3 regions of the Stenotrophomonas sp. FW305-C-20-S1 genome follow, and region 1 is predicted to be linked to each of the others. Evidence: predicted binding sites of a transcription regulator. Region 1 holds the regulator's gene; each other region holds the start of a gene.

Region 1 (2,264 bases):
CACGGTCGGCAGTTCGCCCAGCGCCTGGCCCAGCTCGCGGGCCAGCCGCGAAAGGCCGCTCATCATCGGCTGGGTGCGCAGCGCGACCAGGCCGTCGATGCGCTGGCGCCATGCCGCCTCGTCGCCGGATTCCAGTGCATCCAGGGCTTCCTGCAGGCGCAGGGCGAGGGCGCTCTTGTCGACCGTGGTATCCATCAAGCGCTGGCCGCCAGGCGTTCGAAGATCTTGCCGAGCTTCTCTTCCAGCGTCTGTGCGGTGAACGGCTTGATGATGTAACCGTTCACGCCGTTCTGCGCCGCTTCGATGATCTGCTCGCGCTTGGCTTCGGCAGTCACCATCAGCACCGGCAGGGTCTTCAGCTTGGCATCGGCACGGATGGCCTTGAGCAGTTCGATGCCGGTCATCACCGGCATGTTCCAGTCGGTGACCACGAAGTCGAACGGCTGGCTCTGCAGCAGCGACAGCGCGGCATGCCCGTCCTCGGCTTCGGCGGTATTGGTGAAGCCCAGATCGCCCAGCAGGTTCTTGACGATACGACGCATGGTCGAGAAGTCGTCGACGATCAGGATGCGCATGTTCTTGTTCAAAGCAGAGTTCCTTTGTTGATCAGCTCTCGAGGCCGGCGTCGGCCGCCTCGAAAATCTTCAGTCGGCCACGCAGGCGCAGGACCGCCTGGCCGTGGATCTGGCAGACCCGCGACTCGCTCACGCCGAGCACTGCGCCGATCTCTTTCAGGTTCAGTTCCTGCTCGTAGTAGAGCGACAGCACCAGCTGTTCGCGCTCGGGCAGGTGGCCGATGGCATTGCCCAGCTCGCGGCCGAATTCACCGCGCTCCAGCACCTGCTGCGGGGTCGGGCCGCCCTGGGCGACGGTGTCCAGCTCGCCCTGGTCTTCAATGCGCGACTCCAGGCTCAGTACCTGGCCGCGCGAGGCGTCCTCCATCAGGCGCAGGTACTCGGGCAGCGGCATCTCCATCGCGGCGGCCACTTCGGTGGCACTGGCGGCGCGGCCGGTGCTCTGCTCCAGGCGGCGGATGGTGGCTGCAGCGTCACGTGCACGGCGGTGCACCGAACGCGGTACCCAGTCGCCACGACGGATCTCATCGATCATCGAACCGCGGATGCGGATCGAGGCGTAGGTCTCGAACGAGGCACCCTGGTCGGCGTCGTAGCTGCGCGAGGCTTCGATCAGGCCCATCATGCCGGCCTGGATCAGGTCGTCCACCTCAACGCTGGCCGGCAGGCGTGCGGCCAGATGGTGGGCGATGCGCCGCACCAGGTCCGAGTGCTGGGCGATGACCTCGTTGGCCGCCGTGCGCTGGACCTCTCTGTACTGGGCGGCGCCTTTCATGCTGCCACCCCGCGCTGCTTGATGATGCGTTCGAGGAAGAACTCGACGCCACCGCGCGGCTCGGTCGGTGCCTGCCAGCGGGCGGTGCGGCGGGCGATCTCGGTGATCGCCAGTGCCGACGGGCTGGACGGATAGGCCTTCACCACCGGCTGCTGGCGCTGCACCGACAGGCGCAGCCAGTCGTCCTGCGGCACGCAGCCGAGGTAGTTCAGCGAGACATCGGCGAGGAATTTCTCGCAGACGCGGGTCAGCTTCTCGTACAGCACGCGGCCTTCGTTGGGGTCGCGCACCATGTTGGCCACCACCTGGATGCGGTCCACGCCACGTTCGCGTGACAGCACCTTGATCAGCGCATAGGCGTCGGTGATCGAGGCCGGTTCATCACAGACCACCACCACGGTGTCCTGCGCGGCCTGGCAGAAGGTCAGCACGCCATCGGTGATGCCGGCGGCGGTGTCCACCACCATGATGTCCAGCTCGCGCTCCAGTTCGGAGAACACGTTGACCAGGCCGACATGCTCGGCCGGGGCCAGCTCGGCCATGTGCCGGCGGCCCGACGCAGCCGGTACCACCAGCACGCCGTTCGGGCCTTCGATGATCACGTCATCCAGGCTGCAGCGGCCAGCGACCAGGTCGGCCAGGGTGTTGGTGGGGCTCAGGCCCAGGATCACGTCGATGTTGGCCAGGCCCAGGTCGGCGTCCAGCAACAGGGTGCGTTTGCCCATTCCCGCAAGCGCCACGGCCAGGTTGGCCGATACGTTGGTCTTGCCGACGCCGCCCTTGCCGCCGGTCACGGCAATCGTGCGCACAGGGCCGAGCGGCTCGCTGCGGGTCGCCGTCAGCGGGAAGGTGGTGGTCAGCTTGGCGTACTCACGCGACGGCATGGTTCAACTCCGGGTTGCAGGGCATATCGG
Region 2 (2,264 bases), on a different contig from region 1:
GCTGTGACGGCTTTGGACGAGAGGATTAGGCGAAATTGGTTGGAAAGATTGATTTCTACAAGGAAGTTGAGGTTGTGGCCGCCGGCTCGGCCTACTTTGACCTTCCTCAGCCTTTCGAACGATTATCAATGTGCCTTGTTTTTGGATGAAGAATCAGTGCGAATGAAGATCGAGCCCACTTTCGGTAGTGCAGAGGGTGGCGCGGAGCGAGACGCAGACTCGGCCGCTGACGAGTCAAGTGAAAAGAGTGCGCTGGCGATTGTGGTTGGGGACCGGTTCTCCACCTATTGCCATTTCTGGAGGCTGGACGACGCAGCCGGCAGGGCGCCGAGACGGTGGCATTGTCCGGCGTTCCTGTTTTCATCATTGTGGTTCTTCTTCCGACGCATGCCTGTATGGGGCACGATCTGGTTCATCGTTCCGCCTTTGGCGATGACCACGTTCACTCAGATGGGTCTGCCATGGTTCGCGGTAGTCGTCTTCGTGGTCTGCCGCGTGCTTGCCGGAATTCTGGCGAATTCCCTGTACCTGTCTCATTGCCGGAGGATTGCCCGCAAGGTGCTTGCCGGGCATGGAGGCGCGCATCGGCGGCGTGCCGAACTGCAGAAGGCCGGTGGTGTCAGCTACACCGCTTTGGTGATCGCCTTGGCGGTAACGGCCTCACAGAACACCCTGATCAATCTGGCAGTTCGTTCGATGCCGAAGGCAGCGCCCAGGCAGTCTTCACTGCACCTCCCGGCGAACCGGCCGGACCCGGATCTCGAATATGCGGAGAGGGAGGTGTACCAGGAGGAGCTGCGTGCGATCGCGATGACGGCGTGGCCGGCGGGTGTCCCAACGGACAACAATGTCTGCATTGTCGAGCTACGTCTGACGCCACCGGGTACCGTGCTGGATGCCAATGTTCTGGAGCCTTGCACGTTGGACGAAGCACAGCGCGAGCAACTGCTCGTCGAAATCAGGCGTGCCGATTTCACGGTCGAGGGGAAAATGCGGTTCTTCACCCGCCATACCGTCATCGGCTTGCGTGGCTGATTCCCCGCCACGGGCCTGATTTCCTCACGGTGAGATTCTGCTTGAACGCGTTTATGTTAACGCGGCGTTGTTTCAATAACTGATCTTAAAGTTTCCCGCAGTCGTGCCGCCACCGATATAGGGCCACGATCAAGGGAATTGAGATGCTCGCCTTACGCAACCTCCGTGTGGGATCCCGGCTTTCTGCCGGCTTCGGTCTGCTGTTGCTGTTCATCCTGGCCATCGTCGGCCTGGTGTTGTACGGAAACCATTTGAAGTCCGCCCAGTTCGAGAAAGTGGTGGGCGTGAACATGGTCAAGATGCGGTTGTTGAACGACATGCTCGATACCAACAACGCGGTGCTGATGCATCGCCGCCTGATGGTGATCAAGCGCGGCGAGGAGTTCGACAAGGATTACCAGCGGGCGCAGGAACTGAGCCGCACCTACGATGGAATCTGGGACAAGTACGTCAAGATTCCCCGCGATGCCACCGGCGATACGCTGGTGGCGCAGATCGCGGCGGCGCGCAAGGCCACCGACGTCTCCACTCAACAATTGCACGAGCGGATGAAGGCGGGCGACTACGACGGTGCAGCTACCGAGCTGCTGGCCGAGCACGGTCTGGCCACGGCCTGGAATGGAGCGATCTCCAGCCTGCTGCGGCACCAGGAAACCCTGACCGAACGCAGCCGTGAGGAATACCGCGCCACGGAAGCATGGACGGGAACCCTGTCCATCGCCTTTGGTGTGCTCAGCCTGATTCTCGGCGCACTGGCCGCATGGGCGATCACCCGCAGCCTGACCCGCCCTTTGGCGGGCGCGGTGAAGTTGGCCGATGGCATCGCCAACGGTCGTCTGGACAACGTCATCGATGCTTCGGGCAATGACGAGGTGACCCAGTTGCTGAAGTCCATGCAGCGCATGCAGGGGCAGCTGCAGGCGGTGATGGCCGCGCAGGGCGAGATGGCGCGGCAGCACGATGATGGCAGCCTGGGTTATCGCATGGACGAGAGCGCCTTCCCCGGCGACTACGGGCGCATGGTGCATGACACCAACGCGCTGGTGGGCTCGCACGTGCACGTGCAGAACCGCCTGATCGAGGTGATGAAGCACTACGCGCGCGGCGACCTGTCGGTGGACATGGATCGCCTGCCGGGCGAGAAGGCGGCGATCACCCAGGCCATGGACGAGACCAAATCGAGTCTGTCGGCCATCAACGGCGAGATCCGCAGGCTGGCCACAGCCGCG
Region 3 (2,264 bases), on a different contig from region 1:
TTCGCGGGCCACCTCTTCCAGCTGGCGCAGCTGCTCACGTACACCCGCATTGCGCGGGCGCTCGTTCTCGTTGATCGGGGGCAGGGCGCGGATCAGGGTCATGGTGCGCTTGCAGGATGCATCCAAAGGCGGGTCACACGCAAAGGCCCCGGCAGAACCGGGGCCTCGCACGCTGCCGGACGGGGCAGCGGACATCAGGATCAGAACAGCTCGACCGTACCGGCGCCCATGCTCTGCTGGGCAACCGGCTTGTGCGGCGGGCGCTCCCATTCGCTGCGGAGTTCGCGCAGGCGGTTGCCGGTGCGCTGCAGGGCAGAGGCGATTTCTTCGTCGAACACGCCGCCATTGCGATGCAGCAGTTCCTGCAGGGCCACCGCTTCGCGATTGATCGCGGTCAGGCGGTCCAGGTGGGTATGCACGCCGCCCAGGGCCTGGGTGGCGATGTCCTCGAACTGCAGGGCGCGCACGGCTTCGGCCACGCTGCCATCGATCGAGCGCGCGCAGTCGGACACTTCGCGCATGCCGTCACCCAGCGAAGCGTTGATCTGCGCCACGTTGTCCAGCATCGCCGCCGCTTCCTGGCGCGCTTCACGGGAGCGGTCCATATCGCGCGAGGCCATGTGCGAAACCGTCTCGCGGACCTTGGCGATGGCATCCTTGGAGCTGTGCGCCAGCTTGCGGATCTGCTCGTTGAAGGTGGTCGAACGCTCGGACAGGTTGCGGACCTCGTCGGCAACCACGGCGAAACCACGACCGGCTTCACCGGCACGCGCAGCTTCGATGGCAGCGTTCAGGGCCAGCAGGTTGGTCTGGTCGGCAATCGACTTGACGTCTTCCAGCAGCGCGAAGATGCCATCCAGGTGCTGCGCCATCTGGTCGATGTGCTGCACGGTGGTGCTGCTCTGGCCGCTGACCTGCTCCAGCGCTTCCACCAGCTGTTCCATGCGGTGGCTGGCGTGCTGGGCGAAACGGGCAACGTCGAGGCCGGCGCCGCCTTCGTCACCAGCGCGGTCGACGATGCGTGACAGGGCCTGGCTCTGCTGGCGCGACTTGCGGTTCATGGCATCGAAGCTGCCGCCGAGGCTGGAGACGGCCTGACGGATCAGGTCGCGGGCGCGTTCCACTTCACCACGCGAACCGTCGATCTCGTTGCCGACGAAGTTGCGCAGTTCGGTCAGCAGCTGGTCCTGCTCACGCAGGACACGGGCATGTTCCGGGGAACGGTGCGCCTGAGCGCGGGCGGTCCACCACGCAAAGCCGAGCCAGCTCAGCGTCATCGTGGTCAGGATCGCCCAACGCAGGGCGACCGGCCATTCGAAACCGATGGCGAAGGGGAGCAGCAGGGTCAGAGCCAGGGGGGCGGCCAGACGGATGAAAATGCGTGAGTACATGGACGTTCTCGGGAGGTGCACGGAGGATGTATCGGCCGTACCCCCTTTCTCTTTAACGTCGATGTGCTCACTGAATGCGCCGGATTTCTGGCGCCGTCCGCCGGGCATGGCCCGGCGCTACCCTCGGGTGCTCGGTCGCCAGCGCCGGGCCATGCCCGGCGGGCTCCCCGCCCTCAGGCCAGCTGCCGGTCCACGGCCTCGACCATCGCCTTGCGGCTGAGCAGGAAGTCCCAGTAGCTGCCACCCAGCTGCCGCCACAGTACGGCGGCGCGCACGGCGGCCAGCAGCAGCGCGCGGATCTCGGCCACCACGCCGGCCTGGCCCAGGTAATGCGGGTTGCCCTGCACCATGACCCGCGGCTTGAGGTGGCTGATGGTGTCTGCATACAGGCCGCCCAGCGCGGCCAGCACATCGGGGTGGCCGCTGTCACCCAGCTCGGTGGCCTGGCGCTGGGCGCGCTCGATACCCGAGGCGACCTTGTTCACGGTGGCGCCGTCCTGCACGAAGCGGCGCTCCAGCTGCAGTACCGACAGGGCCAGCTTGGGCAGGATCGGGTCCTGGCCCTGGCTGCGGAAATAATTGTGCAGCAGGCGCAGGCCGGATTTCAGGGCGTGCCGATCGCCAAAAACCGCCTGCGGCGAGGACGCATCGATGCGGAACACGCTGTCCACGGCAGTGCGCACGGCAGCGGCGTCGGAGTGGCCGGTATCGGCGATACGGCGTACCTGCTGCAGGGCCTGGGCAATGCCGGCCAAAGCCAGAACGCGGTCGTCGACAGTGAAACTCATGCAGCGATTACCTCAAAAGGAGAAGGGGTGGTGCGCAGGCGCTGTTCCAGCGGCGCGTCGGTGGCGGCGATCACCGCGCCACCCA

What was found. Region 1 encodes FliA, which starts transcription of late flagellar genes. Its sites were predicted from a motif close to TAAAGTTTNNCNNNCNNNGGCCGATAA; they were not measured.
Region 2: the regulator FliA is predicted to act here: its motif matches at 1,122-1,148, upstream of AC3WTC_RS16605 (methyl-accepting chemotaxis protein).
Region 3: the regulator FliA is predicted to act here: its motif matches at 1,420-1,446, upstream of AC3WTC_RS00115 (methyl-accepting chemotaxis protein).

Annotation. Positions count from the first base shown of each region.
Region 1 is NZ_JBYTEK010000006.1:135,500-137,763, forward strand. Features, by position in the region: gene AC3WTC_RS05155 (protein phosphatase CheZ) at 1-195, opposite strand, end outside; gene cheY (chemotaxis response regulator CheY) at 195-587, opposite strand; gene AC3WTC_RS05165 (RNA polymerase sigma factor FliA) at 607-1,350, opposite strand; gene AC3WTC_RS05170 (MinD/ParA family ATP-binding protein) at 1,347-2,234, opposite strand; gene flhF (flagellar biosynthesis GTPase FlhF) at 2,221-2,264, opposite strand, start outside.
Region 2 is NZ_JBYTEK010000036.1:11,151-13,414, reverse strand. Features, by position in the region: gene AC3WTC_RS16610 (DUF2628 domain-containing protein) at 163-1,035, shown strand; gene AC3WTC_RS16605 (methyl-accepting chemotaxis protein) at 1,179-2,264, shown strand, end outside.
Region 3 is NZ_JBYTEK010000001.1:23,588-25,851, forward strand. Features, by position in the region: gene AC3WTC_RS00110 (hypothetical protein) at 1-102, opposite strand, end outside; gene AC3WTC_RS00115 (methyl-accepting chemotaxis protein) at 201-1,391, opposite strand; gene hflD (high frequency lysogenization protein HflD) at 1,565-2,179, opposite strand; gene mnmA (tRNA 2-thiouridine(34) synthase MnmA) at 2,176-2,264, opposite strand, start outside.